DNA from 4 places in the Bowmanella denitrificans genome. Region 2 is predicted to be linked to each of the others. Evidence: predicted binding sites of a transcription regulator. Region 2 holds the regulator's gene; each other region holds the start of a gene.
The links. The regulator FliA, encoded in region 2, starts transcription of late flagellar genes. The targets are predictions, from matches to a motif close to CTAAAGNTNNNNNNNNNNNNGCCGATA.
Positions count from the first base shown of each region.

Region 1: the regulator FliA is predicted to act here: its motif matches at 5,581-5,607, upstream of ABD028_RS17295 (flagellin N-terminal helical domain-containing protein).
Region 3: the regulator FliA is predicted to act here: its motif matches at 6,269-6,295, upstream of pomA (flagellar motor protein PomA).
Region 4: the regulator FliA is predicted to act here: its motif matches at 1,327-1,353, upstream of flgM (flagellar biosynthesis anti-sigma factor FlgM).

Region 1 covers NZ_BAAAEI010000021.1:135,675-143,636, forward strand. The annotation lists gene ABD028_RS17275 (flagellar protein FlaG) at 1-290, opposite strand, end outside; gene ABD028_RS17280 (flagellin N-terminal helical domain-containing protein) at 360-1,193, opposite strand; gene ABD028_RS17285 (flagellin N-terminal helical domain-containing protein) at 2,090-2,920, opposite strand; gene ABD028_RS17290 (flagellin N-terminal helical domain-containing protein) at 3,435-4,265, opposite strand; gene ABD028_RS17295 (flagellin N-terminal helical domain-containing protein) at 4,632-5,456, opposite strand; gene ABD028_RS17300 (hypothetical protein) at 5,715-6,653, shown strand; gene flgL (flagellar hook-associated protein FlgL) at 6,660-7,886, opposite strand; gene flgK (flagellar hook-associated protein FlgK) at 7,899-7,962, opposite strand, start outside.
Region 2 covers NZ_BAAAEI010000023.1:383,579-391,540, forward strand. The annotation lists gene flhA (flagellar biosynthesis protein FlhA) at 1-231, shown strand, start outside; gene flhF (flagellar biosynthesis GTPase FlhF) at 251-1,570, shown strand; gene ABD028_RS19300 (MinD/ParA family protein) at 1,567-2,439, shown strand; gene ABD028_RS19305 (RNA polymerase sigma factor FliA) at 2,436-3,161, shown strand; gene cheY (chemotaxis response regulator CheY) at 3,208-3,591, shown strand; gene ABD028_RS19315 (protein phosphatase CheZ) at 3,627-4,373, shown strand; gene ABD028_RS19320 (chemotaxis protein CheA) at 4,387-6,588, shown strand; gene ABD028_RS19325 (protein-glutamate methylesterase/protein-glutamine glutaminase) at 6,592-7,698, shown strand; gene ABD028_RS19330 (ParA family protein) at 7,735-7,962, shown strand, end outside.
Region 3 covers NZ_BAAAEI010000021.1:31,112-39,073, reverse strand. The annotation lists gene ribBA (bifunctional 3,4-dihydroxy-2-butanone-4-phosphate synthase/GTP cyclohydrolase II) at 1-249, shown strand, start outside; gene ribH (6,7-dimethyl-8-ribityllumazine synthase) at 360-833, shown strand; gene nusB (transcription antitermination factor NusB) at 837-1,259, shown strand; gene thiL (thiamine-phosphate kinase) at 1,265-2,227, shown strand; gene ABD028_RS16790 (phosphatidylglycerophosphatase A family protein) at 2,196-2,708, shown strand; gene ABD028_RS16785 (CHAT domain-containing protein) at 2,774-3,004, opposite strand; gene dxs (1-deoxy-D-xylulose-5-phosphate synthase) at 3,120-4,991, opposite strand; gene ispA ((2E,6E)-farnesyl diphosphate synthase) at 5,006-5,899, opposite strand; gene xseB (exodeoxyribonuclease VII small subunit) at 5,903-6,148, opposite strand; gene pomA (flagellar motor protein PomA) at 6,468-7,232, shown strand; gene ABD028_RS16760 (flagellar motor protein MotB) at 7,238-7,962, shown strand, end outside.
Region 4 covers NZ_BAAAEI010000021.1:149,845-157,806, reverse strand. The annotation lists gene ABD028_RS17385 (LPP20 family lipoprotein) at 1-341, shown strand, start outside; gene ABD028_RS17380 (flagellar protein FlgN) at 538-951, opposite strand; gene flgM (flagellar biosynthesis anti-sigma factor FlgM) at 958-1,290, opposite strand; gene flgA (flagellar basal body P-ring formation chaperone FlgA) at 1,471-2,166, opposite strand; gene ABD028_RS17365 (chemotaxis protein CheV) at 2,325-3,248, shown strand; gene ABD028_RS17360 (CheR family methyltransferase) at 3,263-4,096, shown strand; gene flgB (flagellar basal body rod protein FlgB) at 4,199-4,600, shown strand; gene flgC (flagellar basal body rod protein FlgC) at 4,600-5,022, shown strand; gene ABD028_RS17345 (flagellar hook assembly protein FlgD) at 5,041-5,730, shown strand; gene flgE (flagellar hook protein FlgE) at 5,746-7,161, shown strand; gene ABD028_RS17335 (flagellar basal body rod protein FlgF) at 7,678-7,962, shown strand, end outside.

The sequences.
Region 1 (7,962 bases), on a different contig from region 2:
GATTGTGCATCTGTTACTTTGATAACAGAACGGTTGCTGCCCTCGTCGAAGGCAAAATTCAGGTTGCGATTCTGTGCCTGCACAAAGTCACGCACATCCTGCACAGCCGTTTCGATACTCTCTTTATCGGCGGCCGTTTCCTCGACTTTAACTTCTTCAGGCAATTTACCTGCCAATTCTGATTTAGGTGCTTCCTTCTCAGAAACAACAGGTACATTGGTACGCTCAGCCACAGCATCAAGCGCTGCACCTGATAGTCCCGGGGGCAACTGTGAAAAATTAACGTCCATTTTTCACCTCCACTCTAATAGAGTAAAGAAAGTGGCCGATATACTTCAAAGTATAACGGCCATTTCAGGTTAACCCAACAAAGACAAGGCTGACTGAGGGCGCTGGTTGGCCTGGCTCAGTACAGACAATGACGCCTGCTGCACTATCTGGTTGCGTGTCAGTTCAGCCGTTTCGGTAGCAAAGTCGGTATCGCGGATCCGCGAACGGGCACCGGAGATATTCTCGACGATATTACTAAGGTTACGGATAGTGGACTGAAAACGGTTTTGCAATGCACCCAAATCGGCACGGGCCGCACCAATCGTGGAGATGGCATTGTCGATAGTTGTCAGTGCAGCTGAAGCGTCATTCGCGGTCGCAACAGTAAGACTACCCAAACTAAGACCAGATGCACCGTAACCACCGTCGGGAGCGGTGGTAGACAGGTTTACCGAGATAGTTTGACCGCCGTTAGCGCCCACTAAGAAGGCAGCAGAGTAATTGCCTTTTAACAGGTCGACACCAGCAAACTGGGTATTCTGGCCAATCCGGCTGATTTCCTGTTTAAGCGCAGACACTTCTTTCTGCAACGCCGTACGGTCAGAAGACGAGTTAATACCATTTTGTGATTGCACGGCCAGTTGGCGGATACGTTGCAGCGAAGATGTAATCTCCTGCAATGCACCTTCAGCGGTTTGCGTCAAAGAAATGGCATCGTTAGCGTTACGCACTGCCTGGTTCAAGCCCTGGATTTGCGACGTCATACGGTCAGAAATTTGCAGACCAGCAGCATCATCAGCGGCACGGTTAATACGAAAACCTGATGACAGTCTTTCAAACGACGTTGACAAAGCATTGCCTGAGTTGAACAACTGGCGCTGAGCATTGATGGACGATACGTTAGTATTTACATACAAAGTCATGGAAGTTACCTCCTGAAAGCCAACAAAGGTACCCTCATACCTTTACTGACTTGCCTCAAATCAACTCATTGCTGAGTTGCCTCACACTTGAAGATTGACACCAAGCCAAAATTCAAAACTTAAAATACCCCTCGACTTTAGGTATCGGCACACCATTGAGAGTCTTTAGGAAAAATTTGATATTTTTTTAAAATAAATTTAAGCAACTGTTTTGTATTGACTTTTCCACACTGCGGAAGCTGTATTTAGGGAGTTCCAACCGTTTGCCACTTTGACGATTTGACGATTTGACAGTCTTGAGATAAAACGTGCAGCAATGAATCTATGCGTACTTGCCTAGCACTGGGTCTAAACTCTGCAACTAAGAATCAGATAGTAGATCTTGGAGAAAATTATTGGCACGCACTGTGCTTATAAAATGAGTACATTGTTGGAAATGGTGAATTTGACATCGGCAGATTAAAAAAGCCGGGTCAGATGACCCGGCCAACTTGCTCAAGTTAGGAGAACGAGCAAATAAGGTTTCGGTCCGACTGCGGGTTAGAGAATGCAAACTGGCCTCTCAACCACTACTACACTCTCAGTCCGTCAGTCGGCGTTTTTTTCCTTGTCCCAGCCTCAATCCTGAGGCTGGGAACCAGCATTGCTTTGATGCTGCTGGTGTCCAGATTGGTGAGACAAGGTATTCCCCTTTCTCACCAGGGGCGGCCTCTCATTTCCTACCCTCTCGAATTACAAACAGTTCACCTTAAAATTGGTAGACCTTGGCACGTTTCGTTTCTGACCAAATCCCCCAACAAGGAAAACCTCTGTGCTCTCTGTGTCTCTGTGGTGAATTTCCTTTTTCTACACTGGGCAATAATGCACACCACCACTACAAGTCCAAACTGTTAAAACTAACCACCCAGCAGTGACAAAGCCGACTGAGGCCGCTGATTCGCCTGTCCCAACACCGTCACACTAGCCTGCTGAATAATCTGCCAGCGGGTCAATTCTGCCGTTTCGACGGCAAAATCTGTATCCTTGATGCGCGATCTTGCCGCTGACACGTTTTCCGAAATATTACTCAGGTTGCGTATGGTGGACTGAAAGCGGTTTTGAATCGCACCTAGGTCCGCTCTGGCCCCACCAATGATAGAGATTGCTGTGTCTATCATCGCCATGGATCTTGATGCACCTTCGGCGGTAGCCACCGACAAGTTCACGCCGTTAAACAATCCCGACGCCCCAAATCCGCCCTGGCGGGAAATATTCACACTGATTGACTGGCCAGCGTTAGCGCCCACCAGGAATACCGCAGAATACGTACCATCCAGGATATTCACCCCACCAAACTGGGACGTTGACGCTATCCGACTGATTTCCTGCTTAAGAGCAGACACCTCCTTTTGAAGCGCCAGTCGGTCAGCCGAACTGTTGATACCGTTTTGCGATTGCACCGCCAGTACGCGGATACGCTGCAAAGCGCCGGTAATTTCCTGCATCGCCCCTTCCGCAGTCTGCGCCAGGGAAATCCCGTCATTGGCATTTCGCACCGCCATATTCAGGCCCTGGATCTGGGCGGTCATACGGTCAGAGATTTGCAGACCGGCTGCGTCGTCTTTTGCACCATTGATACGAAAGCCGGAAGACAATCGCTCAAAGGCAGTACTCAAATTGGAATTTGAGGTAAAAAGTTGTCTGGTCGCATTCAGTGACGAGACATTAGTACTAACGTATAGGCTCATGATTTCTCTCCTAACAAGTTAGCGTCTTATTGCTTTTGTTGTATTGACGCCTTTTTTGGCAATTAATAGTTGGCACGCTATGTGCTTTTCTCTATCCGTCAGTCAGTTTTCTGACTGGCTTTGCCGGTACTTGAGCCTGCAAATGCAAGAAAGTGAGCGAATGCTCTGGCCGACACGACAGGTTTGATGGCCAAACCTCAAACCTCTCACTACCTCCTGGCGTCACGCCTGTCAGTCGGCCTTTTTAAATAAAAGAGCCGTCCCTTGCTAAAAGTGCATCCTGCTATCGATCAAGTTTTGGTAAAGATTTTCTGTCTTCAGGTCGGATGCGGCTTGCCCCCACAAACTTTGCATACCGACCTTTCTTTTCCCTTATTTCTCATTTAGTTAAATGTTGAAATTAACATTTATGAGAGTCAGGGATGGTGAATAGAGACCAAACCTACATATTCACCATTCTGTCTTCAGGATGACGCCGCTTGCCCCCGCAATGACGTTACCTTGTTCATCTTTATTATCCTTGTAACAGTGACAATGCTGACTGCGGGCGCTGATTGGCCTGGCCAAGCACAGTCACACTGGCTTGCTGGATAATCTGCCAGCGGGTCAATTCTGCCGTCTCAACGGCAAAGTCTGTATCCTTGATGCGTGATCTTGCCGCCGCAACGTTTTCTGAGATGTTGCTCAGGTTACGTATGGTGGACTGAAAGCGGTTTTGAATCGCACCCAGGTCGGCCCTGGCCCCACCGATAATAGATATTGCTGTATCCACCAGGCCCATAGTAGCTGATGCCTGCGCAGCCGTGGCGACCGATACATTAATACCGTTAAACAGGCCTGAGGCACCAAAGCCACCCGGACGGGAAATATTCACGCTGATAGACTGACCCGCATTGGCTCCCACCAGGAACACCGCAGAATAGGCGCCATCCAGAATATTCACCCCACCAAACTGAGACGTGGAAGCGATACGGCTGATCTCCAATTTCAGAGCTGAGACTTCTTTTTGCAGGGCCAGACGGTCAGCCGAGCTGTTAATACCGTTTTGTGATTGCACCGCAAGCACGCGAATTCGCTGCAGAGCATTGGTGATCTCCTGCATCGCCCCTTCTGCGGTTTGTGCCAGGGAAATGCCGTCGTTGGCGTTACGCACGGCCATATTAAGGCCCTGAATCTGCGCCGTCATACGGTCAGAAATCTGCAGGCCGGCAGCGTCATCTTTGGCGCCGTTGATACGGAAGCCAGATGATAAACGCTCAAAGGCAGTGCTGAGATTAGCATTGGATGTAAACAATTGTCTGGTCGCATTAAGCGACGACACATTGGTGCTGACGTATAAGCTCATGATTTTCTCCTAACTTGATCGATACTAAGCGCCAGACTTATTGTTTTTATTAGTAATCTTGGCGTTGGCGAAACCTTTATTATGTTTTTTGACGGTTTCGTCCTGACTCCTGGCTGTTATTCTTATTTTCACCAAGTGTCTTGCCCTATGTATCGTTCAGATCAGGAAAAAGCTTTAGCACTTTTTTTAGCAACGCAAAAAGCCAAGCTAAATCAAAGATTTGCTCGGTACTCATTGGCCTGTATTGAGGGAAAAATGGTCGGAGGAATTCCTCCGACCAATCGCTCTTACGTTAGGAGAGAATGAGCGAACCTCTCACCTGCATGACACCTCTCACTCTACCTCCTGGCGTCATGTAGGTTTAACTTATCCCAGTAACTGCAGGGCGGCCTGCGGTCTCTGGTTAGCCTGGCTCAGTACTGTGGTACTGGCCTGCTGAATGATCTGATTGCGAGTCAGTTCAGCCGTTTCAGTAGCAAAGTCGGTATCACGGATCCTCGAACGGGCGCCGGATACGTTTTCGATGATATTGCTCAGGTTACGAATGGTTGACTGGAAGCGGTTTTGCAACGCACCCAAATCCGCTCTGGTAGCCCCGATGGTTGAAATGGCCGCATCTATAGATGCCAAGGCTGCAGAAGCGTCAGCGGCTGTAGCAACAGACAAATCAGACAGACTCAGACCTGAGGTACCGAAACCACCGCTTCTTGACAGGTTAACAGAAATGGTTTGACCACCGTTTGCACCTACCAGGAAGGCTGCAGAGTATGAACCTGTCAGCAAATCAACCCCGGCAAACTGTGAAGTGGTGCCGATACGGCTCATTTCAGCTTTCAGGGCAGACACTTCTTTTTGCAACGCGGTGCGGTCAGCAGACGTATTGATACCGTTTTGAGACTGTACAGCCAACTGACGGATACGTTGCAGTGATGATGTGATTTCCTGCAGCGCGCCTTCAGCGGTCTGGGTTAGTGAAATGGCATCGTTGGCGTTACGCACAGCTTGCTGCAGGCCCATGACTTGTGAAGTCATACGGTCGGTGATCTGCAAACCAGCGGCATCATCGGCGGCTCGGTTAATACGGAAACCAGAAGACAGACGCTCGAATGAGACATTCAATGCTGTTCCGGAGTTGAACAATTGACGTTGCGCATTGATAGACGAAACGTTGGTGTTAACGTACAAGGACATAGACCTCTCCTACACTCTCAGTCCAGCAGTCAGCTGGCATCCGGCTCTCGCCGAAGGTTAAAAACACTTTAAGAACAATAACTTTGGTTAAAAAGTTAGTGTTACTGGCTCTCTCGTTTAAGGTTATCGACGCCCTTGAAAACTCCTTTAGAAAATTTTTGCCGCCCGGCAAACAAAGCGGAAAAACTTTGCCGCCTTTGCATTGATAAAAGACTTGCGTTTCAATAGGTTCCCAGACAATTTCAGCATGTATAGAAAATGCACATAATCCATCAGACCAACTTATGGTCCCACGCCCCCCACAATGCCTTCAGCGATCTTTGTGAATTCAACAACATGCTAGTGTGCTGCTTTCGCGAAGCAACAAACCATATCAGTGGCGATGGCAAAATCCGGGTGCTTTATCTGGACTGGCAGGGCAAGGTGCTCAGGCACCAGCTACTGCGCATCGCTGGAGCCGATCTGCGCGATCCTAAGCTGTCCCTGACCCCCGACAACAAACTGATGCTACTTGCCTATGCCAGGTACTGCGGCGCTGACAATAAAACCCGCTTCGGACAGCCCACCACCTGGTTGTCTCAGGACGGCTATAGCTGGACTGCCGCAAAAGGTTTTGCAGACAGGAACTGGTGGCTGTGGCGTATCAGTTGGCATAACGATAAGGCTTATGGGGTGGCATACAATCGCAGTGCCCAAAGCACCAGGCTGTATAGCGGCTACCCGCGCGGCAGTTTTGATTGTATTGAGCCGGAGCTGTTCGGCTTACGCAAACACGGCAAGGGTTACCCCAATGAATCAGATTTGCAGTTCGCTGCGGATGGAACTGCCTATATACTGCTCAGGCGGGACGCCGATACCTGCACAGCACAGCTAGGTATCGCCAAGCCCCCCTATCGTCGCTGGCAATGGCAGGATCTGGGCTTTTATCTGGGCGGGCCGGCTATGCTGTTGCTGGAAGGCAACCAAGCGTTGCTGGCAGGCAGGATCTGGCGGGCATCCGGGCCTAAAACAGCGCTTATTGGTCTGGACTTGGTTAGCTGGAAAAAGAAACTGCTGTGTATATTGCCCTCCGGCGGCGATACCAGTTACCCCGGATTGGTCAGAAAGGGCGATAGACTCTACATAAGCTATTATGCCAGCCATCAAGGCCAACAAAGTCGCATCTACCTGTCGGAGCTGGAACTTAAGCTTACTTAGGAATAATTAACGTACATAATCAAACAGCGATAAGCTGGTGACCCTGGAAAAGGTGGCTTGCGCCGCCTGTAAGGCGGTTTCCTGGCGGCTAAGGTCAGATACCGCCTGAGCATAATCCACATCCTGTACCACGGAGCGGGCTTCCTTGGATGCGATTTCCAGATCCAGATTAGATTCAAACACGGCGCCTGCCACATTTAAGCGCCCGCCAATACCTGAAGTCGCCGCGCCAAGTGCCTTCAGGCCATTGTCCATACCGATAATGGCATCATCTAGGGCGGTCAAAAAATCCTGCTGGGCAATATCTGGGTTGTCCAGAGCAACAAAAAAATCATCCAGGGTCTGCGCCAGGTTTTTCTTCTCCGGTGGATTCAGCGAAAAATCCACTGTGTCCCCAGGAGCGCCATCGATGGTGAACTGCATACCATTAAAGGTAAAAGGCTCACCAGAGGTAAAGTTAAAGGTGCCCAAATTGGCCAAGGTACCGGTATTGGTTACCGTAACCTGATTACCCGCACCATTGATTTGTATCTGAAAATTATTATTGGCCGGGGTGACGGCATCATAGTTTTGCTGGTGAAAACGGTCCAGATCGTTTTGTTCACTTATTTTTAATGATGCATCCGTTGCGGTAGAGCCTACAATGCTGGACTTAAAACGGGCAAACACATCTTCAAACACCGACTTGCCGGAGTCATTGCCCATAATTTTCACCGACGGTGATAACTGATAATTGGTAGTGCCTTCATCGCCCTGAAAATAATACTTATTGCCGGTGGCACTGGGATCATACACAAAAGCCGGGGATTTGGACTGATAGCCAGCAAAAATATATTCACCCGCGGCATTTTTGGAGTTCATCAGGTCGAATACCTGATCGCGGATTTGCGCAATCTCAACGCCAATAGCGGCCCGGCTTTCCGGTGTCATGGCACCACTGCCCGCCTGAATAGCTTTGGTTCTGGCGTTAGTCACGGCGTCATTAATATTGCGCATTACCGCTTCTTGTTCTTTTAAGGCTGCGGTAAGTAATTCATTATTGCGCTGAAACTGCTTTATCTGGTCCAGTTCCTCGGTCAGGCGGATCACTTTAGATGCCCCCACGGGATCATCAGATGGGCGTAATAGCTTTTTACCCGAGGCCAGGCGCTGTTGAATATCGGACAGGTCGCCCTGGCCATTCAGAATATTGTTGATACCGCGGTCGAATAGCTGACTGGTGGAGATTCTCATCTTGTTACCTCATTACCTGGCAGCACTAAGAATAGTATCAAACAGGGTCTGCGCCGTACTTAGAATACGGGCCGAT
Region 2 (7,962 bases):
GACGGCGCGGGTATCGAGCCCGGTCTTGCCGAACGACTGCAGCAATCTCTGGCCGAAGCGGCCCAGCAGCAGGAACTGGCGGGCGAGCCAGCAGTATTGTTGACGTCAGGCATGTTGAGACCTGTGTTATCACGTTTCCTTAAACATGCCATCGCCGGATTGCACGTACTGTCCTATCAGGAAGTACCTGATGACAAGCAGATTAAGATTGTCAGCGCCGTGGGCCAATAAGCTGACATAGGGGGTAAAAGTGAAAATCAGACGTTTCTATGGAAAAGACATGCGCGAAGCGCTGGCTCAGGTTAAAGAAGAGTTGGGCGGCGACGCAGTGATCATGTCGAATAAAAAAGTGGCGGATGGTATAGAAATTGTTGCTGCCTATGACAGAGAGCCTGTACGTAAGCAAACACCCCAAGCCAATCAGCCGGATGTTATGGCAAAGCCAAGAATGACACCGGCTGGCGCAGCAGGAAAGACGCCCAGTCTCAGCGAAATTATTGGAGATTCCGGCCCGGACAGTCTTAAAGCACTGTTGGAAAAGCAAACCAAACAGTCTCCATCGGCCTCGCAACCTGCCCGTGCAGAAAGCACAAGTGCGAACAAGCAGCATACCCCTGTGCAGACAGAGCCCAACAGACAGGACGACACCGAGTTGCAGGATATTCGCCAGGAGTTGAAGTCACTGCGAAATGTACTGGAGTTTCAGGTGGCAGGCCTGATCAAGCAAGATCGTCAGCAAGCCAGGCCCCTGCATAGCTATCTCATTGATAAATTGGTGCGCATGGGCATTACCCCAGCGCTGGCCGAGCAGGTGGTATCCTATGCACCGGCCAACTGCGAGGAGCGTGACGCCTGGGTCTTTCTGCTTAAACTACTGGCCAATCGTCTGCACACGACACAAAACGATATTCTCGCCAAAGGCGGTGTCGTGGCACTGATGGGGCCGACCGGCACCGGTAAAACCACCACGATTGCCAAGTTGGCGGCGCAGTATGCGCAGCGTTATGGTGCCAATCAGGTAGCGCTTATTACCATTGACAGCTATCGCATTGCCGCATACGAACAACTGGCGACTTACGGCAAGATTATTGGCTGCCCGGTAAAGAAAGCGGCCAGTGCCGAAGAATTGTCCGATCTGCTCCATCAGTTTCGCAATAAAGGCCTGGTTTTGATTGATACTGCCGGTTTTGGTCAAAGAGACACCAGATTAATCAAACAGTTAGATACCTTGGCTGAATCATCTTATGCTAATATCAAACATTATCTGGTGTTGGCCGCGAATGCGCAGCATAGAGTGATGGAGCATCAGCTTATGACGTATAAGCAGATTTCTTTGCAGGGCTGTATTTTCACTAAACTTGATGAGTGTTACAGTCTCGGCGAAGCCATCAGCCTGGCCCTGGAGCACAGATTGCCCGTCGGATATTTGACGGATGGGCAGAAGGTGCCCGAGGACATTAAGGCGGCCGATGCCAAGTACATAATTTCTTGTGCAGCGAGACTATTTAAGCAGTATGCTTTAATGCCTACAAGAACGCAGCAGGTTGTAAACTCAGCAGTATCAATATGATTGAGGATCAAGCGAGTAGCTTAAGACGAATGAACCAGCCCAATCTAATCAAAGTGATTGCCGTTACCGGTGGCAAAGGGGGAGTGGGTAAAACCAACATCACTCTGAATACAGCCATCGCTATGGCCAAGCAAGGCAAAAGGGTCATGGTGCTTGACGCCGACCTGGGGTTGGCCAACGTTGACGTAATGTTGGGCCTGCGGGTCGAAAAGAATTTATCTCACGTACTGTCGGGTGAATGTCTGTTGGAAGAAGTGCTGGTGGAAGGCCCCTATGGGGTCAAAATTGCACCGGCCACCTCTGGCACGCAGTCCATGACAGAGCTGACCCCCACAGAACATGCCGGATTGATTCGCGCTTTCAGTGAATTGCGCAGCCAAATCGACGTGCTGATTGTGGATACCGCCGCCGGTATTTCCGATATGGTGTTGAGCTTCTCGCGCGCAGCCCAGGATATTATGGTGGTGGTGTGTGATGAGCCGACTTCTTTGACGGATGCTTATGCGCTGATCAAGATTTTGAATCGTGACCATGGTGTATTTCGCTTTAAGATTGTGGCCAATATGGTGCGCAACTTACGCGAAGGACAAGAACTCTTTGCTAAACTGTCAAAAGTAACCAATCGTTTTCTGGATGTTGCCCTGGAATTGGTTGCCACAATTCCGTTTGACGAGAACATTCGTAAAGCGGTACGCAGGCAAAAATCCATTATCGAAGCCTATCCCAGTTCGCCAGCGGCAGTGGCCATCAATAATCTGGCTAAACAGGCGCTAAGATGGCCAATACCATCGCAGCCCGGGGGGCATCTGGAGTTTTTCCTGGAACAGTTAGTCAATCAGAATTCTGCGGTCCAAAGAGATAAAGTGTGAACAATAAAGCAGCCGCCTATCAGCAATTCGACGATAAAACGAAGCTGGTGGAGCAACATGCCTCACTGGTCAAGCGTATAGCCCACCACCTGATGGCGCGTCTGCCTGCCAGCGTGTTGGTTGACGATCTTATTCAGGCTGGCATGATTGGTTTGTTGGAAGCCGCCAAAAATTTTGACGGTTCCAAGGGAGCCAGTTTCGAAACCTTTGCCGGTATTCGCATCCGCGGTGCTATGCTGGACGAAATTCGTAAAGGCGACTGGACACCCCGTTCGGTGCATAAGAACAGCCGCGCCATCGCCGAGGCTATACAAGCAGTTGAACGTGAAACTGGCGGCGATGCGCGTGATGCCGATGTTGCCGGGAAATTGCAAGTCAGTCTGGATGAATATCACCAGATGTTGAACGAAGTGAATGCCGGCAGACTGGTGGGTATTGAAGATCTGGGCATTACCGAAGATGTAATTAGCACCGAACAGAACCGGGGCACTGACGCACCCTTTGATGATTTGTTGCAGGGATCGTTTCAAAAAGCGCTGGCCCATGCTATTACTACTTTGCCTGAACGGGAAGCCATTGTGCTGTCACTGTATTATGACGAGGAACTGAACCTGCGCGAAATAGGCGAAGTGCTTGAAGTCAGTGAGTCTCGGGTTAGTCAGATCCATAGTCAGGCCATGTTGAGACTCAGAACTCGCATGCAAAGCTGGCAAATGGAATAGAATTTAATAAGAATAACAGTTGGTTGATTCCTCACTGGAGGCAGTTTTGGATAAAAACATGAAAATTCTTGTTGTCGACGATTTCTCGACAATGAGACGTATCATCAAGAACCTTCTCAAAGACCTGGGCTTTACCAATGTTCAGGAAGCTGATGACGGGAATACCGCGTTGCCAATGTTGCAACAAGGCGATTTCGACTTTGTTATCACTGACTGGAACATGCCAGGGATGCAGGGGATTGATCTGCTCAGAGCCATTCGCGCTGATGATAGCTTGAAACACACCCCTGTTCTGATGGTGACAGCGGAAGCGAAGAAAGAGCAAATTGTTGCAGCAGCCCAGGCCGGTGTAAATGGATATGTGGTGAAACCTTTCACTGCAGCTACGCTGAAAGAGAAACTCGAAAAGATATTTGAGCGCCTTGGGTAGTCCCTGGCGGATCCTAAAGCATAAGGAACGCCTTAATGACTGATACTCATCAAGCTCCCATGTCGCTTGAGGATGCTCGCCAACTGGTGACATTGCTTGAGCAGGGAGACAACCAGGGTGCCATGCAACTGCTGGAATCTGTGACCATGGAAGACTCCATGGAATTGTTTGCCGAAGTGGGCAAACTTACACGTCAGTTACATGATTCACTTAACAATTTCCAATTGGATGCCCGCATCGCGGATTTGGCTCAGGAAGATATTCCTGATGCACAAAGTCGACTCAACTATGTAATTGAAACCACGGAAGATGCAGCTAACCGCACGATGGATGCGGTTGAGACCAGTATGCCTATCGCTGAACGTCTGAATGCCAGAATTAATGAAATTCTGCCAGACTGGAAAAGGCTGATGACACGTCAGTTGCAATTGGGTGAATTTAAAACGCTTTGCCATGATATGGATAAGCTTCTTGACGAGGCCAGTGTTGATTCGGCGAAACTGAACGAACTATTGACCGAAGTGCTGATGGCTCAGGGTTATCAGGATCTGACCGGTCAGGTTATCCGTAAAGTCATCGAGTTAGTCAAAGAAGTCGAAGACAACCTGGTACATATGCTTAAGGTGTTTGGTGAGCCCGAAGTAGATGAGATTGCCAAACAAGCCAAGAAAGAGGCCAGCAAGGAAATGGCAGAGGGCCCAATTATTGATGCGGCTACCCGTGATGACGTGGTAACTGGTCAGGATGACGTAGATGATCTACTTTCAAGCTTAGGGTTTTAAGGGGAATTGATGCATGGCCTTTGACGTTGATGAGGATATCCTGCAGGACTTCCTGGTTGAAGCGGGAGAAATTCTGGAGCAATTGCAGGAGCAACTGGTTGATCTGGAAAACAATCCCGAAGATGCGGATTTGCTCAATGCCATATTTCGCGGCTTCCACACCGTTAAAGGTGGGGCGGGTTTCCTTTCCCTGACCGAACTGGTGGATGCCTGCCACGGCGCTGAAAACGTGTTTGACGTGTTGCGTACCGGCAAGCGCCAGGTAACTGCCGAGCTGATGGACGTTATCTTGCAAGCACTGGATAGCATCAATGAGATGTTCGCCAGTGTTAAAGCCCGTGAACCGTTGGAGCCTGCCTCTCCAGAAGTATTGGAGGCTTTGCATCGTTTAAGTAAACCTGAGTCCGAAGACGAATATGTGGCGCCAGCGCCCGAGCCTGAACCCGAGCCCGAGCCTGAACCTGTTTCGGTGAGTGACAGTACTGATAGTGGCAGTATCGACGATATCAGCGAAGATGAATTTGAGGCTTTGCTGGATGAACTGCATGGGCCAGGCGGCGCACCTTCTAACGCCAAAGCGGCATCACCTGCCAGCAATACTGCACCACAGGTTGATTTGAGTGACGGTGATGAAGACATTACCGACGATGAATTTGAGGCCTTGCTCGATCAGCTTCACGGTGAAGGCAAATTTAAAGCTGCCAGCGATGCCCCTGCACCTGCCAAAGCCGCTCCTGCTTCCGATGCAAAGAGCGGTGACGATATTACCGATGATGAATTCGAAGCCTTACTCGACCAATTGCATGGCTCGGGTAAGGGGCCTGGTGCAGTGCCGGCAGCACCACCGGCTAAGTCTGAAGCACCAAAGCCTGCTGCTAAACCTGCAGCGGCAACGCCAGCTAAAACAGAAGCCGCGAAGCCTGCTGCCAAACCTGCGCCTAAAGCCAGTGATGATGACGAAGACAAGTCGTCTGCTGTAGCTCTGAAGAAGGACGACAAGAAAGCGCCGGCTGCACCACCTGCTGAGACAACAGTGAGGGTGGATACCAAACGCCTTGACCAGATTATGAACATGGTTGGTGAGCTGGTGTTGGTACGTAACCGTCTGCTTAGTCTTGGCGTCAATATCAATAATGAAGATATGTCCAAGGCTATTGCCAATTTGGATGTGGTGACCGGGGATCTGCAAGGTGCGGTGATGAAAACCCGTATGCAGCCCATTAAGAAAGTGTTTGGTCGCTTCCCCAGGGTTGTTCGCGATTTAGCCCGCAGCCTAAAGAAAGAAATTAACCTGAATCTGGTGGGTGAAGAAACCGATCTGGATAAAAACCTGGTGGAGGCCCTGGCCGATCCCTTGGTGCACTTGGTCAGAAACTCAGTAGACCACGGTATTGAAATGCCGGACGAGCGTGAAGCCTCGGGTAAAAAGCGCACCGGTACTGTTACCTTGTCGGCGTCCCAGGAAGGCGACCATATTCTGCTGACCATCGAAGATGATGGTAAGGGCATGGATCCGGAGAAGCTGAAAGAGATTGCCATTAAGCGTGGTGTGCTGGATGTGGATGCCGCTGCCCGTATGTCAGATGTTGAAGCCTTCAACCTGATTTTCGCACCGGGATTTTCCACCAAAACCGAGATTTCCGATATTTCCGGCCGCGGCGTTGGCATGGATGTGGTGAAAACCAAAATCAACCAGCTCAATGGTACCGTGCATATTCACTCAGAAAAAGGCGTGGGTACCCGGCTTGAGATCAAGGTCCCTCTGACCCTGGCTATTCTGCCCACCCTGATGGTGATTGTTGGTGAGCAGACCTTTGCCTTACCACTGGCCGCAGTCAGTGAAATCATAAATGTGGACATGAATAAGACCAACACGGTTGATGGTCAGCTCACCATGATTGTGCGCTCCAAAGCGATTCCTCTGTTTTATCTGAAGGAATGGCTGCATCGCAGTAAGGAAAAGGTCAAGGTTGAACGCAGTAAAGGCCACGTTGTGGTGGTGCAAATTGGCACTCAGCAAGTAGGTTTTGTGGTCGATGCATTGATTGGTCAGGAAGAGGTGGTGATTAAACCACTGGATGCCCTGCTGCAAGGCACGCCAGGTATGGCCGGCGCAACTATTACCAGTGACGGCGGCATTGCCCTGATTCTGGATATTCCCAGCCTGCTCAAGCGTTATGCGAAAAAAGGCCTAAAAGATAAAAAAAGCAAATAACTGATGCGTTATAAGGTACTGGTGGTCGACGATTCGACATTCTTTCGTAAGCGGGTTTCGGATTTTCTCAACCAGGACCCCGGCCTGACAGTGGTCGGTGAGGCCAAAAATGGTCAGGAAGCCATAGATATGGCTGCCAAGCTGCAGCCCGATGTCATTACCATGGATGTGGAAATGCCGGTGATGGATGGCATTAGTGCGGTGAAACGCATTATGGCCAGTACGCCCACGCCTATTCTGATGTTCTCGTCCTTAACCCATGACGGTGCTCAGGCCACACTGGATGCCTTAGATGCCGGGGCGCTTGATTTCCTGCCGAAAAAGTTTGAAGACATTGCCCGAGAAAGGCAGGAGGCTATCAGCCTGCTGCAGCAAAGAGTTAAGGCGCTGGCCAGACGCCGCGCATTTACCCGGCCAAGTTTATTAAGACCTGCACCGGTTATGCGCAGCAGCCTGCGGGATACCAGAGTGCAGGAAACAAAAAGCGCACCGGTATTTGAGTCAGTCAGGCCGCCAAAAGCGACAGGTAAGCGATACGCTGCCCTGGCCATTGGTGCCTCGACAGGCGGGCCGGTGGCGCTACAAACCATTCTTACCAAATTGCCAGCCAGTTTCCCTTACCCGGTATTTCTTGTGCAGCATATGCCTGGTACGTTCACGACCGCTTTTGCAGCGAGAATGAACAATCTTTGTCAGATTAAAGTGAAGGAAGCCGAGAACGGCGATTTAGTTGAACCCGGCTGCGCCTATCTGGCACCCGGAGGCAAGCAAATGCTGGTGGATGGCAGCAGTCGTTCCTGCCGTATTCGCATTGTTGATGACACCGGCCTGGATAATATTACCTATAAGCCTAGTGTGGATCTGAGTTTTGCATCACTGGGGCGGGTATATGGCGGTGATATTCTGGCGGTGGTGCTTACCGGTATGGGAGCCGATGGTCGTGAAGGCTGTCGGTCATTAAAGCCCCGTGGGGCTACGATCTGGGCGCAGGATGAAAAGAGCTGTGTGGTGTATGGCATGCCACAGGCCGTGGCTGCGGCCGGGTTGTCTTCAGCCAGCTTAGCGCTGGGCGATATTGCTTCTCATATTTTAGCTGAAATGCCTGCCTGAATTGGGCAGGGATAGGTTTCCATAAAGGGTTAAGTTGTGATTGTCTGGACTGTGGCAAATCAAAAGGGCGGCGTTGGCAAAACGACATCCACTGTGACCCTGGGTTCCTTGTTAGCGCTTAAGGGCAAAAAGGTCTTGCTGGTGGATACCGATCCCCATGCGTCTTTGAGTTATTACTTTGGAGTGGACTCAGAAGAGCTGTCCTCCAGTCTGTATGATGTGTTCCTGGCACATAAAAATCTGACCGCCGATAAAGTATTGGAT
Region 3 (7,962 bases), on a different contig from region 2:
GGTGTGCTGTTGATTCTGGGTAAGGAAGAATCCAATCAGGATTTGATTGCCAAGGTTCGCCAGTTTGAAGCCGAGGATAAAGGTGAACAAGCGCCTGCACCAGGTTGGACTGGAACATCCCGAACAGTCGGAGTGGGCTGCCAAATTCTAGCGTCTCTTGGGGTGCGTAAGATGCGGCTGCTAAGCAAACCGAAGAAGTATCATGCATTATCCGGCTTTGGCCTGGAAGTGGTGGAATACGTGAATTAAGCTCAACCTGGATGGAAACCATATTCCATCCAGCCTGCCTGTAATTTTAGCCATTCACCTAAACGGCGGCTGTGGTATGATACGCGCCGTTTTGATTATGGGGATAGAGCATGAATATCATCGAAGGTAACCTGCGCGCCACCGGCAAGAAATTTGCCGTTGTTGTGTCCAGATTCAACAGTTTTGTAGTGGAAAGCCTGGTGGAAGGCGCCCTGGACACGCTGGAGCGGGTAGGTGAGGTCAATGATCAGGATATCACTCTGGTACGGGTGCCTGGTGCTTATGAGCTTCCAGTGGTGGCTAAAAAATTGGCCGAAAAGCAAAAGTTTGATGCCATTATTGCCCTTGGAGCCGTTATTCGCGGTGGTACCCCACATTTTGATTTCGTGGCTGGTGAATGTAACAAAGGCCTGGCGCAGGTATCGTTAGAATTTGGTATTCCTGTAGCCTTTGGCGTTATCACTACCGACAGTATTGAGCAGGCCATTGAGCGTTCAGGTACCAAGGCGGGTAACAAAGGTGCTGAAGCGGCGATGGGCGCACTGGAAATGGTCAATGTCATCGACCAGATCGAAGGAGTCTGAGCGGTGAAACCATCTTCCCGTCGTAAGGCTAGAGAACTGGCGCTGCAAGGTATTTATTCCTGGCAGATGTCAAAAAATTCAGCCCACCAGATTGAACTGCACCTGGCGTCTACCAATGACATGACCAAGGTAGACCTGGCATTTTTTCAAGAACTGCTGCGCGCCGTAATCAATGACAGCGCCGAGCTTGATGCGAAAATTCGCCCTTACCTGGGGCGTTTGCCAGAAGAGCTGGACCCTGTGGAAAAAGCCATTCTGCGTCTGGCTACCTATGAGCTGGTAAAGCGTGTTGACGTGCCATACAAGGTAGTGATTAACGAAGCCATTGAACTTGCTAAGGCTTTTGGTGCCGAAGAGAGTCATAAATTCGTTAACGGGGTGCTGGACAAAGCGGTTCGTACCCTGCGCAAACACGAGCAAGCCTGATTCCTGTGAAAGAATTCGACATTATTGCCCAGTATTTCAAACCGCGTAGCCATGTGCGCCGGGACGTGCAATTGGGAATAGGGGACGATTGCGCCATTGTCAATGTGCCGCAAAATCAGTCCCTGGCAGTGACCACTGACACTTTGGTCAGTGGTGTGCATTTTCCCGAAAACACCCCCGCCAGGGCCATTGCCCATAAAGCGGTGGCGGTCAATCTCAGCGATTTGGCCGCCATGGGGGCGGAGCCTGCCTGGATTAGCCTGTCACTGGCCATGCCCAATGTGGATGAGCAGTGGCTGGACGAGTTCTCTTTGGGAATGCAGGAACTGACTGAATATTACTCGGTGCAATTGATCGGTGGTGATACCGTAAAAGGGCCTCTCAGTATTACCCTGACAGCACAGGGCTTTGTGCCTAAAGATCAGGCCTTGACCCGTGCCAAAGCTAAGCCAGGAGACTGGTTGTATGTTACCGGTACCCTGGGAGATGCCGGATTAGGGCTGGATATGCTGCAGGGGAAAATGGATGTACCACCAAAGCATCGTAATTTCGTTGCCAACCGTCTGAATTACCCTACCCCTAGAGTACTGGTAGGAACGATGTTAAGGCGCATCGCCAGCAGCTGTATCGATATATCCGATGGCCTGATTGCTGATCTACGGCATATTATGCAGGCATCAAATTGCGGTGCGATATTGCAGGTGGACAAATTGCCCTTGTCAGAGGCCATGCGCGACAGCGTTGCCGGGGAGCAGGCACTGCGTTATGCACTAACCGCCGGTGACGACTACGAACTATTGTTTAGCGTATCCGAAGAGCAGAAAGGCAATCTGGACCTGGCGATGACCACGGCCAGTGTGTCGGTCACCTGTATCGGCCAATTAAACGGTGTGCAGGGGAAACTGGAACTGCGCGATGGCAAGGAGCGTTACGCCTTTGAAGGACAAGGCTATCAGCACTTCAGCTAAATCCAATCCTGTACATTTACTAAGTCTGAAAAATCCTGCCCATTTCCTGGCGCTTGGATTTGGCTCAGGCCTGGCACCCTGGGCACCTGGTACATTTGGCAGTCTTGCCGCCGTGCCGCTGGTTTTACTGGCCGCTTTTAGCGGCAGTGCGCTTTATTTGCTTGTGACCTTGGCGGCTTGCGTGGCCGGCGTCTGGATCTGCGGTAAAACCGCCAGGGATATGGGGGTGCACGACCATAGTGCTATCGTCTGGGATGAAGTGGCCGGCATGTTGCTGACCTTTATGCTGGCGCCTGTCAATCTAACCACGCTGGTGGCTGGATTCATTCTATTTCGTCTGTTCGATATTGTTAAACCCTGGCCCATCAGCTATCTGGATAAGCATATTCATGGCGGTCTGGGTATTATGCTGGACGATATTCTGGCTGGCATACTGGCCTGCCTGAGCCTGCACGGGCTTATTTATCTGGGCTGGGTGTAATCGTCGCCTCTTGGCGTTGGTTTGGATAGACCATACCACCGGCGCTAAATGTGGCTCTCTAAGACTTATTTAGCGTAATGCGTATAAGCCGCCCAATAAAAAGGATGGCGGTAACGAGGATTGCTGGCAAATTCTATCTGGGTCTGTTGTAGCGCTTTAGCATAGTCTTTTGAATCCCCCAGATATCGATAGAAACTCAGCATAAATTCAGCGGAAACTTTATCCGAAATTGGCCACAGCGTAGCGATAACGTTGTTGACGCCGCTGACCAGAAAGCCTCTTGCCATACCTTGCAAGCCTTCTCCTTTAGCCAGCGAAAGTAACAAATATCGTCAACTGGCTGTAATGATTTTAAGTTGTGAGGTGGGCGCTAGAACAAGATGCCGGACTACCCGGCATCTGCTGGAGACGTTAATTTGGGGTGGTTAGAAAAGCCTGGACCTGAGCTTGTATGCCAGGGCCGTCGATTTGCAGTTCTGCATACATCTCTTCCTGCGTGCCCTGCATAATAAAACTGTCGGGCAGGCCAAGTGTCAGTAAGCGGCTGCTCAATTGCTGGCGGTGCAATGATTCACCCACTGCGCTGCCCGCACCACCTTGAATGGCACCGTCTTCCAATGTGACCAGCAATTTGTGCTGCTGGGCCAATTGTTTAATCAGCGCATCGTCTAAAGGTTTGACAAAGCGCATATCTGCCACCGTGGCATTGAGTTTTTCTGCTGCCTGTAGTGCACCGGGCAGCAAAGTGCCAAAGTTAAGAATGGCAATGTCCTGGCCCTCCCGTAACACTTTGCCTTTGCCAAGCTCCAGGGCCTGCATTTGTTCTTGTACTGCCACGCCCATACCTTGACCACGAGGGTATCTTACTGCCGCAGGACCGTTATGCAGATGGCCGGTATACAGCATCTGGCGGCACTGATCTTCATCTGACGGCGTCATAATCAGCATATTGGGAATACAGCGCATAAACGGAATATCGAAAGCACCCTGATGGGTAGGGCCATCCGCTCCCACCAGTCCGGCGCGATCAACGGCAAAAAGCACCGGCAGGTTTTGCAGTGCCACATCATGGATCAACTGATCGTAGGCACGCTGCAGGAAGGTGGAATAAATGGCCACCACAGCGTTATAGCCTTCTTTGGCTAAACCTGCGGCAAAGGTCACCGCATGTTGCTCGGCAATGGCCACATCAAAATATTGCGCAGGATACTGCTGGGAAAACTTCACCATACCCGAGCCTTCACGCATAGCGGGTGTAACGGCCATTAACTTTTCATCCTTGCTGGCCATATCGCATAACCAGTTGCCAAAAATGGCCGAGAAGGTCGGGCCTGACGCTTTCGCTTTAGGCAGACTGTTGTCACTGGGGTTAAATTTAGGTACGGCATGGAATTTAATCGGATCTTTTTCCGCTTCTTCGTAGCCTTTACCTTTTTTGGTCACCACATGCAGAATATGCGGGCCACTCATTTGGCGCATATTACGCAGGGTATCCACCATACCGTTCACATCATGGCCGTCGATGGGGCCGATATAATTGAAGCCCAGCTCTTCGAATATGGTACCAGGTACCACCATTCCTTTAATGTGTTCTTCGGCGCGGCTGGCAAACTCCTTGATAGGAGGTACGTTGGAGAGCAGTTTTTTACCGCCGTCGCGAATGGAGTTAAAGAAACGCCCGGTCAGCAGCCTGGCCAGGTGACTGTTAAGGGCTCCGACATTCTCTGAAATCGACATTTCGTTGTCGTTGAGTACAACTAACAAGTCTTTTTTAATATCGCCAGCATGGTTCATCGCCTCAAACGCCATGCCCGCAGTCATGGCACCGTCGCCAATTACTGCAACGGTTTTTCGCCCCAACCCTTCTTTTTCTGCCGCCACCGCCATGCCTAAAGCGGCGCTGATGGACGTCGAGGAATGGCCGACGGCAAAGGTATCGAATTCACTTTCCAAAGGCCAGGGGAAGGGGTGCAGCCCACCTTTTTGCCGGATACTGGGCATGCGTTCCCTTCGTCCGGTCAGAATTTTATGCGGATAGGCCTGGTGGCCCACATCCCAAATCAGTCGGTCAAAGGGCGTGTTATACACATAGTGCAGCGCCACGGTTAATTCTACCGTGCCCAATCCAGAGGCAAAATGGCCGCTGCTCTGACTGACACAGGTCAGCAGATATTGGCGCAGCTCCTTGGCCAACTGGCGCAGTTTATCCTGAGGCAGCTCACGTAATTGCTGCGGTGTATCGGCCAGAGCCAGAATGGGGTAATGGGCTAAATCCAGAGTCATGTGCACTTATTATTTTAGTGGTTACGGTCAATGATATATCCGGCGAACGACCGCAAAAGATCCGTATTGTAAGGTAAAGGCTGCAAGGCTTGAAGTGCTTGCTGATAAAGTTGCTGTGCAAGCCCTTTGGCTCCTTCCAAACCCAACAGCGCCGGATAGGTACTTTTGTTTAGGAATTGGTCAGAACCCTGACGTTTTCCCAGTGTTTGCGTATCGCCGGTCACATCGAGAATATCGTCTTGCACCTGAAATGCCAGGCCAATGGCACCGGCAAATTTCTGCAGTTGCAATCGCTGCTCAGTAGGCGCGTCAGCCAAGATGCAGGCCAGCTCTACTGAAGCAGTGAGCAAAGCCCCGGTTTTGCAGCGGTGCAAAATTTCCAGTTGCTGAATATCGATTGGTTTGTCAGTGGCGGCCATATCCAGTGCCTGTCCGCCGCACATGCCCTGATATCCAGACGCTTTGGCCACGGCACTCACCAGGTGGATGCGCCTTTGCTGGCATTCTGCGCTCAGAGGGTAATCGCACAGCAGACTGAAAGCCAGGGTTTGCAGGGCATCGCCAGCCAGTATAGCGGTCGCCTCATCAAACGCGATATGACAAGTGGGTTTACCGCGGCGCAGGTCATCGTTGTCCATCGCGGGCAAGTCATCATGCACCAGGGAATAACTGTGGATACATTCAAGGGCCATCGCGGCCGCATCCAGGTCTTCCTGTCTGACCTTAAGCATACTGCCTGTTGCGTATACAAGGGCAGGCCTGACGCGCTTGCCACCCATCAGCAATGCATACCCCATGGCGTCTTTGAGCCTGGGAGCTAGATCCGGCAATCCCTGAATCTGAGTCTGCAACAGATGGTTGATTCTGGCCTGATACTGGCCGAACTCTTCTAGCCAATCCTGTGACATGTTTTATTCGCCAGCGTCATCAAAGGGAACTAATTCAGCCTGACCTTGTTTTTCCATCAGGATGCTGACCTTTTGCTGTGCCTGACTTAGTTTTGACTGGCTGTGCCGGGTAAGTTCTATACCTCGTTCAAACTGGGCTAACGCCTCTTCAAGGGGCAAATCGCCGCCTTCCATTTGCTTGACTATGCTCTCAAGTTCGGCAAGGGATTGTTCGAACGACAAATTTTCAGTTTTCTTTCGGCTTGTCATAGGTGTTTGCTGGCTATTGATTGCCCGTCAAAACAGGTGCTGGCGGGGCTGGGAACTGGCTTCGCACCTTACCCGAGGGGGCAATTATGGTCAATCACTTTTACCCCCGGCAAATTGTTGCTTTAGAAAGATTCTGGTGGGTCGATAAATTGGTGAGCCAAGTCAATAAGTTAAGATTGGCCCCTAGATCAATATAATGATTTCTGAACATTGTCGAATTCGGCGAGTTACGGCAAACTTGTTATGGGAATATGCTTTAGGGCATGTTTATCAGAAAAATAGCTAATCTGGTGATAGTCGCGCATTCGGGGAGGACGGAGTGGATTTAGCAACCCTTATCGGCATGTTGGGTGCCGTTGGTTTTATCATTATGTCCATGATCCTGGGTGGCGACATTATGATGTTTGTCAACGTCCCCTCTATCCTGATCGTATTTGGTGGCTCGCTGTTTGTGGTGATGAGTGCGTATACCATGGGGCAGTTCTTTGGCGCTGGTAAAATCGCTGTCAAAGCCTTTATGTTTAAAATTGAGGCGCCTGAAGAGTTAATCGAAAAGATTGTAGAAATGGCTGATGCCGCCAGAAAAGGCGGTTTTCTGGCCCTGGAAGAAGCAGAAATCAGCAACCCTTTTATGCAAAAAGGTGTAGACATGCTGGTGGATGGTCATGATGTAGATGTCGTGCGTGCCACGTTGGCTAAAGACATCAGTCTGACTTCAGAACGGCATGAATTTGGCGCATCTATCTTTAAAAGCCTGGGGGATATTGCGCCTGCCATGGGCATGATAGGTACATTAATCGGTCTGGTGGCCATGCTATCGAATATGGATGACCCAAAGGCCATCGGCCCTGCCATGGCGGTGGCTTTGCTGACCACTTTATATGGCGCGTTCTTTGCCAACGTAGTGGCTTTACCTATTTCACAGAAGTTGGGTAACCGTGCTGGCCAGGAAAAGCTGAATCAAAGCTTGGTACTAGATGGAATTCTGGGTATTGCCGATGGTCAAAACCCCAGAGTGATCGAAGCGCTGCTGAAAAATTATCTGGCTGCCAGTAAGCGTGCCACGGGCGACACCGAGGAGTAGGGCGAATGGCAACTGAAGAACAGGAATGCCCCAAATGCCCATCCGGGCTACCGGCCTGGATGGCAACCTTTGCCGACCTGATGTCGCTGCTGATGTGCTTTTTTGTTCTGTTGCTGGCCTTCTCAGAAATGGATGTGCTGAAGTTTAAGCAAATTGCCGGCTCGATGAAGTTCGCGTTTGGGGTGCAGAATAAAATTGAAGTCAAGGATATTCCCAAAGGCACCAGCGTAATTGCCATGGAATTCAGACCAGGTCGACCCGATCCCACCCCCATTGAGAATATTCAGCAGCAAACCATTGAAATGACCCAACAGATGTTGGAATTTCAAGCGGGTGACGAGGACTCCGCCGGTGGCCGTCAGAAACAACGCGGCACTCAACGTGGTGGAAAATCACAGCAAACCGCGCAGGAAACCGCCAGTAGCTCGTCACAGGCCGCCAGTCAGGAACAAACCAACGAGTTGGTAAAGAAAATCGCCCAGCAGATGGAAAAGCAGATTCTTGATGGCGCCATTGAGATGGAATCCCTTGGGCAGCAGATTACGATTCGCATCCGTGAGAATGGTGCGTTTTCCGCGGGTTCTGCGTTTCTGCAACCCCAATTTATTCCGGTACTGCGCAAAATTGGCAGCCTGCTGGTGGATATTCCGGGTCGCATTGAAGTATCAGGGCATTCGGATAACCAGAACATTGCCAATGAACTTTATCGCTCCAACTGGGACTTGTCGGC
Region 4 (7,962 bases), on a different contig from region 2:
CTGTGGGGTATGCCCCCATTGCAGAGCAACAGGGCAGTTCCGATACCTTAAAAATGCTGCAGGCCATTAAAGCTTCTAAGCTGGATGCTTACCGGGAACTGGCTGAGCAGGTATACGGTCAGCGCTTATCCGGCCAGGAGAGTTTGTCTAATCTGGTGTTGAGCAATGCCCAGTTGAAGTCGTCGGTGGATGGCGTGATCCGTGGAGCCAAAGTGGTTAAAAGTTATGCGGTAGACGACAACACTTATGCCACAGAACTGGAGCTGGATATGCGTAAAGTACATGACATCTACCTGGCGGTAGCTAAGCCCAAGCGGGTTAAAAAGGTCCGCTACTACTAGACGTAAATTATAACCACAGAGCTACAGAGAACACTGAGATAGCCAATCATTCACTACAGATGCTGGCTTCTGTGCAATCGCACGCCGCAGTATTTAGGGGCAGATATTCAAGTAACAAACTGAGTTTGTTGAAAACTCAGTGTTCTCTGTGGCTCTGTGGTCATAAGTTTTTGTACTAGGGAAATAGCTGAGGAGCTTAAGCGCTGACTCCGCCGCCACGGTTGCCGGAATGTTTTCTACCCGCCTTATCATAGGTCAGGCTTTCTTTGGCGCGGGATTCAATAATCAAACTACGGAGGTGTTCCAAACGCAGTTGACCCTGTTCTACCGCGGTGGCATTAATCTGGGTGCGGTACTGACAATCTTTGACCAGATTCAGAATCTCGGATTTCAATTCTTGCTGTTGTGGTAATAGTGGATCAGGTAACAGCTTACCGAGCTGCTCATCCTGTAACTGAATTTGCTCCAGCAGCGTTTCTTTTTCCTTCACCAGACTGATCAAGGCTTCGGCGTCACGGCTGCTGATTTGGTGAAGTTCATTGTCGAGCAACAGTTGTAACTGCAACAGGGCATCTTTCTGCTTGTTTAACAGTTCCAGGCTCTGCTGCATCGACACTTAAGATTTCACTCCAAACAGTTCACCTTCCAGTTTGGCGATTTTCTGTGCCAGCACTTCCGGGTTTACTTTGTATTCACCGGACTGGATAGCGCGCTTCAGACGATCGACCTTATCCTGATTAACCGGAGCATCATTGCCTTTCTTTTGAACCTGCGCCAACTGCTGGGCAGACTGGGTCAGCGACACTGAATCCTGCCTGGGGGCAGTTGTCTGTGCCTTGGCCTGTGTTGCCTGGGCGGCCGCCTGGTTTTGCGCCTGTTGCTGCTGATTCAGCTTCTGGCTGTCCACCTGCGGCTTATTTACATTACCGTTGATGTTGTTAATAGACATACTCACATCCACTACCTGATAAACCTCTGCTCATGTTATCGGCAGATGCAGACTTTACTTTAGCAAATTATTTAGCCACTCACACCTTTTGCAAACGCTTGCAAACCGCTTTATTGCGGTGGCTGACCATAGTATCGGCCGCTTTGTTGAAATAATAAGCACAACAGGGGCGTTAGCCGCTTAAATTCCTACCGCCACTTCCATTGCGCTGACCACACGAGCGCCAATCAGTTTGTCGGAACTGGCATTTTTTACCAAGATGGTGTCACCGATATTACCATCTTGCTGGGCCACGCCGCTGGTTTTAATAAAAAGTCCGGCGGCAGCTGCACGAATCACGATACTGTCGCCCTTGCACACATAGCAAAGCAGTCCGGGCTCAATCGGCTGCCCCGGGCGAAGTCGCCTTTTGCTTCTGGCCCCTGTTAGCTCTTCAATGGCCGAGTAGGTGGTGCTGCGCAATTGCCCCAGTTCCATTTCCACCACTTCCAACTGCGTATCATCCAGCAGAGTACCAGGAGAAATCGGTACTTTGCTAACCACCACGGGCTGAACCTGCCGCACCTTGACCATCACATACAAAAACCAGTTGTTGGCCGGGCAACTCACTTTAACGGTAACGTTAGACTGGGTCAGGCTATTTTCGCTGGCCTGCGCCGTAAAGGGCGTGTCGCATTGTGGCACCTGTAATCTTTCGTCAACTTCCGCTGCCATCACATTCAGGCGGGTATCTTCAGAGGATAAGGCGGTAACACGCTCAAACACATACTGCCTGGCGGCATCACGCACAGCCTGATGGGGGGATGAATTATCCACCGGATCGGCGAATAGTTCGGCGTTTTGCCCCAGTAAAAGAAAAAATATCAATATTCTCATGACACTAGCTAAATTATTCATGTCTACTTCAAGCCACTTTGGCTATGCTTAATGGCAAATTCTAGTAACATAGCTTGGTATGACTGCCGGGTTATTGTCGGATTACAGTAGTTAGGGCAAGTATTGTGCCTGAATTGCAATATCACTGAGGTGGTTTTATGGCGGGGATCCTTGATTCGGTTAACCAGCGCACGCAACTCGTAGGTCAGAACAGGCTGGAGTTATTACTGTTTAAGTTGCGGGGACGCCAGCGTTTTGGCATCAACGTCTTCAAAGTCCGGGAGGTACTGCAGTGCCCACCGCTCACAGCTATGCCGAGGCTGAACAAGTTTGTACGGGGTATCGCGCATATCCGCGGGCAGACTATTTCGGTCATCGACCTGAGTTTGGCCACCGGTGGCAAACCCATCGAAGATATTGCAAAGTGCTTTATCATCATTGCCGAATACAATCGCTCAGTGCAGGGCTTTTTGGTCAACTCGGTGGAACGCATCATTAATATTAACTGGGATTCCATCATGCCACCGCCAAAAGGGGCAGGGCGCGCCAGTTATTTGACGGCCGTTACCGAAGTGGACAAGGAGTTGGTGGAAATCCTCGATGTGGAAAAGATCCTCAATGAGATTTCGCCGCTTAATACCGATGTCAGTGCGTCTGTCACCGAAGGCCTGGATGTATCCGGCATTCAGGATAAAATTATCTTTATTGCAGATGACTCATCGGTGGCACGCAATCAGGTAACGAAGGCGCTGACCAGCCTGGGGTTAAAAATCGAAGCGGCCAAAAACGGTATGGAGGCCCTGGTAAGGTTACGTGAGCTGGCGGAAGAAACCGGCGATGTCACCGACAAAGTCGGCGTACTGGTATCTGACATTGAGATGCCGGAAATGGATGGCTACACTCTGACTGCGGAGATTAAAAATTCCCCCGAGCTGAAAAATCTCCATGTGGTTTTGCACACTTCTCTAAGTGGTGTATTTAATCAGGCAATGGTGAAGAAGGTTGGAGCGGACGACTTTATCGCTAAGTTCCACCCGGATGAACTGGCCAACTCGGTTAAAAAATGGTTAGGTCTTGAATAGTTTGAGAATAATTTGTGCCTGATAAAGAAATAGGAAACCAGGATTATGCCTTGTTCCGGGATTATCTGGAGCGTCAGTGCGGTATAGTGCTGGGTGACAATAAACAGTATTTAGTGCGCAGCAGACTATCCCCTTTGCTACGCCGTTTTGATTTACCTGACTTACCCCAATTGATCAACAATGTGGTGAATGGCCGGGATCGCACCTTGCGAGAAGCGGTTATTGATGCCATGACCACCAATGAAACCTTGTGGTTTCGGGATACCTACCCCTTTGAATTATTGAAGAATGAGCTGTTGCTTAAGTTTAAAGGAAAAACTGGCCCATTGCGCATCTGGTCTGCTGCCTGTTCATCTGGTCAGGAGCCTTATTCCATCTCGATGTGCATACTGGAATTTTTACAGCGTAATCCTGGTGCTTTTCCAGGGGGCGTGCAGATAATTGGGACAGACATCTCTTCGGATATGCTTAACCGTTGTAAGCAGGCTGAATACGACAATCTGTCGCTGTCACGGGGATTGTCCGAAGAGCGTAAACGGCAATTTTTTGAACCTACCGCCAATGGCACCATGCGGCTAAAATCCCAGGTCACCAGTATGGTATCGTTCAGGCCGATTAATTTACTGGAGTCATATGCCTCGTTGGGGAAATTTGATCTGGTCTTTTGTCGCAATGTGCTGATCTATTTCTCTGCCCAGATTAAATCGCAAATACTGCAACAAATTGCCGCCGGCCTGCAAAAGGATGGAATTTTGTTCCTCGGTGCTTCGGAATCCATGTCTGGCTTGTCAGAAGCCTTTACCATGGTACGCTGCAATCCTGGTTTGTATTACGCCAAAAAACAATAACTTACCTTAACTTCTCCAAAGTGCCGGTTTGATGACATCATTAAACTGGCATATCTATTGCTAAGTTTTTGCCAAGACAAACTCCGTGGTAAGGAGAACAAGGTGGCAATCAGCTTAGATAAATTAGTCGGCTTGCATCATCGCGCCCTTCAGGTACGTACCGAGAAGATGGAAGTGATGTCAGGTAACCTGGCCAATGCCAATACCCCTGGCTACAAAGCCCGCGATATTGACTTTAAAACCGCCATGCAGGCGGCTCAGACCGAGCTCACCTCCAGTTTATCCCGTACCCACGAAAAACACTTTGCTGTCGAGGTACGTAATCCTGGTGAGCTGATGTACCGGGTACCTACTCAGCCGGATACCGGCGATGGCAATACCGTGGATGTGCAAGCGGAGCGAAATGCCTTTTTAGATACCGGTATGCGTTATCAGGCCGGTATCGAATTTCTCAATGGCAAATTCAAAGGCTTTAAGAAGGCCTTAAGTGGAGGGCAAGCCTGATGAGCCTGTTTAACATTATGAATATCGCCAGCACCGGCATGAGTGCTGAGTCGGTCCGGCTAAATACCACTGCCAGTAATATTGCCAACGCCAACAGCGTCAGCAGCAGTATTGATCAAACCTATCGCGCCCGTAAGCCGGTATTTGCCGCAGAAATGCAGCGCGCCATTGACGATCAAACAGCCGGCAGTGGCGTAAAAGTGCTGGGTGTGGTGGAAAGCGACCGGCCGCTGCAGGTGGAATACAGCCCTGGCCATCCGATGGCCGACAAAGACGGCTATATCTACAAACCCAATGTCAATATTGTCGAAGAAATGGCCGACATGATGTCAGCGTCCAAGGCCTATGAAACCAATGTGCAAGTTGCTGATACCACCAAGCGGATCTTCCGCCGTGTATTGCAGCTTGGTCAGGGTCAGTAAGCCTCTGAGGATTAACTTATGGCAGATTCAGTAAGCAATAACCAGGATATCCGCGACCTCTACTGGCCGCAGGAAAGCAAGGTGCCGGAAAACACCAACGGTCAGCTTAAGCAGGAAGATTTCTTTGCCTTGCTAACCGAACAATTGGCCCAGCAGGACCCCACCAAGCCGGTGGACAATGATCAGATGATCGCGCAGATGACCAGCTTCACTATGGCCGACAGCCTGACCAAGCTGCAAACCAGTTTTGAAGGCTTTGCCGCTAATATGAACTCCAGTCAGGCCCTGGCCGCGTCCGGGCTGATTGGTCAGCAGGTATTGGTAATTGGTGATAAAGCCAGCCTGGCAGATAGCGAAAATGCCGAGGTATCCGGGGTGATTATCAATGAAAAAGCCGCCCATGATATGAAGATCACCATCGAAGATAACAGCGGGCAAACGGTGCGGACTATGACCCTGGGCTCCAAAGAGCCAGGCAATATCGAATTTAACTGGGATGGTACGGATAACAGCGGCAACCCCTTGCCGCCCGGCAACTACACCATTACCGCGACGGCCAAGGTGGGAGAAAAGCGCATTGATCTGCCCACCGCCATTAACCGTCATGTCAATAGCGTCAGCCTGGCGTCAAGCAGCCAGGGTGTCATTCTCAATCTGGCCGGCGAAGAGAGCGTTAAGCTTTCTGATGTTCTGCAGATTGGCAGCTGATAGGAGAGAACCAAGATGTCCTTCAATATTGCATTAAGTGGTGTAAACGCCGCCCAGCGCGACCTGGATACCACCGCCAATAATATTGCCAACGTCAATACCGTCGGCTTTAAACAGTCCCGTGCTGAATTTGGTGATGTGTATGCTACGTCTTTGCTGGCCGGTTCCAGAACTAAAGTCGGCGATGGGGTATTAACCCAGGAAGTGGCCCAGCAATTTAGCCAGGGAGCGTTGCAATTTACCGAAAGTGCCCTGGATCTGGCCATTAGCGGTAACGGCTTTTTTGCCCTGGCCCCGGATCTTTCCTCGCGGGACTTCTCTTATACCCGTGCCGGTATGTTTAAACTCAACTCGGAAAACTATGTGGTCAACTCTGCCAGTCAGCATTTGCTGGGTTTTCCTGTTAATGCTGATGGAAGTTCTGCTTCTGTAGCCACCAGTACTATGGTGCCGATTCGTGTGCCGGATTCTTCTGGTGCCCCGCAGGCCACTACTGAGGTGGATATGAAAATGAACCTACCGGCTGGTGCAGTGGGGTTGGATCCAACCCAGTTTGACCCTGCGGATCAGCTTAGCTATCACGCCAAGACCTCTATTACCGTCTATGATTCATTGGGTGACAGTCATGTGCAGACCTTTTACTTCATTAAAGACGTAAATGCACCTGCTGCCAGTCCGAATGAGTGGATTATGTTGACTGCAGTCGATGATACATTAGTCAATATCACTAATGATGATGGTACAACAGTACCTGCTTTGCCGCCTCCAGCAGTTCCCGGTCCCGCAGATGCGAGAAACTTTGCAGGTACAGCGACTGGTAACCCCGTTACTGGTGCCCGACTAATATTTGGCAGTGGTGGAGATTTCACTGGTATTCAGTCGGCAAATGGTACTAATCAGCCCGATTTCAAATTAACAACTGAAGCTTTGGGTGCTATTTTGACCAATGGTTCAGACCAAACTCAAACACTTAGTATTGATTTTAACTTTTCTGTTGGGCCTCAAACTCCTGAAGAACCAACGCAATATGCCGACCCCTTTGTTGCAACTACCTTGTCACAAGATGGTCTGGCGGTTGGTCGCTTAACCGGTATTGAAATCAATAAAGATGGTTTGGTACTGGCCAAGTACTCAAACGGCACCTTTGACCCTATTGCCAGAATTGGCTTAATTCGCTTTGCCAATGAACAGGGTCTGACCCAGCAAAGCAATACCCAATGGAAGGAAAGTATTCTGTCCGGCGAAGCCCTGGCGGGTGAGGCCACCACCGGCACCTATGGGGATATTAACTCCCAGGCGCTGGAGTCGGCCAACGTCAATCTAACCACTGAACTGATTGATATGATCGTCGCCCAGCGTAACTTCCAGGCTAACTCCCGTGCCCTGGAAGTGAATAACCAGTTAAATCAGACGGTATTGAATATTCGCTAGAGATAAATAGTTAGGAGAGAAGCGAAAGGAGTAAGGTGGCTTGCCGTCTTACTCCTTCTTTTTTATTGCGAAATACACAAAAAACACAAAAGTGTTTAGCGCTGATAAAGCCATCTAAGTTATTGACTTATAGCGTCTTTGTGAGACAGTGGATTCAGCTGAATTGCGCGTTCATGCATCAGGATTTGGCAAAAGCCTATGGCCGCCGGATATTAGATTGCAGAGCGATTCGCTATACTGAGCTTCACATTAGCGCTTCGCATTCTGTTTTTTGTCGGAATAAATTCCGACCCACTGTGGGTTGGGCTTTAGCCCAACAATAGAATGAAAAAAGCTATATTTACCAAAAGATAAAAACCATCGATATATCAAAGTGCTGGTTCAGCATTTTTTCCTCACACCTCACACCTCACACCTCACACCTCACACCTCACACCTCACACCTCACACCTCACGCATCCTGGCATCAAACTTGCTCTATTCAAACTAAGTGTTCACCTGAGTCAATAAACCGTCATGGACAAATTGCTCTATATTGCCGCCAGTGGTGCCAGGCAGGATCTGCTGGCAACCTCAGTGCGGGCCAATAATCTGGCTAATGCACAAACCAACGGCTTTAAAGCCCAGTTGGAGCAGGCCAGAGCCATGCCTGCGTTTGGCGAAGGGTTGCCGACGCGTGTATTTGCCATGACCGAAAGCCCCACCAATAACTACGAAGGCGGCGCCATGATCCGCACCGATCGTGACTTGGATGTGGCCATTCAAGGTGCAGGTTGGCTCAGCGTGCAGGATAAACAGGGT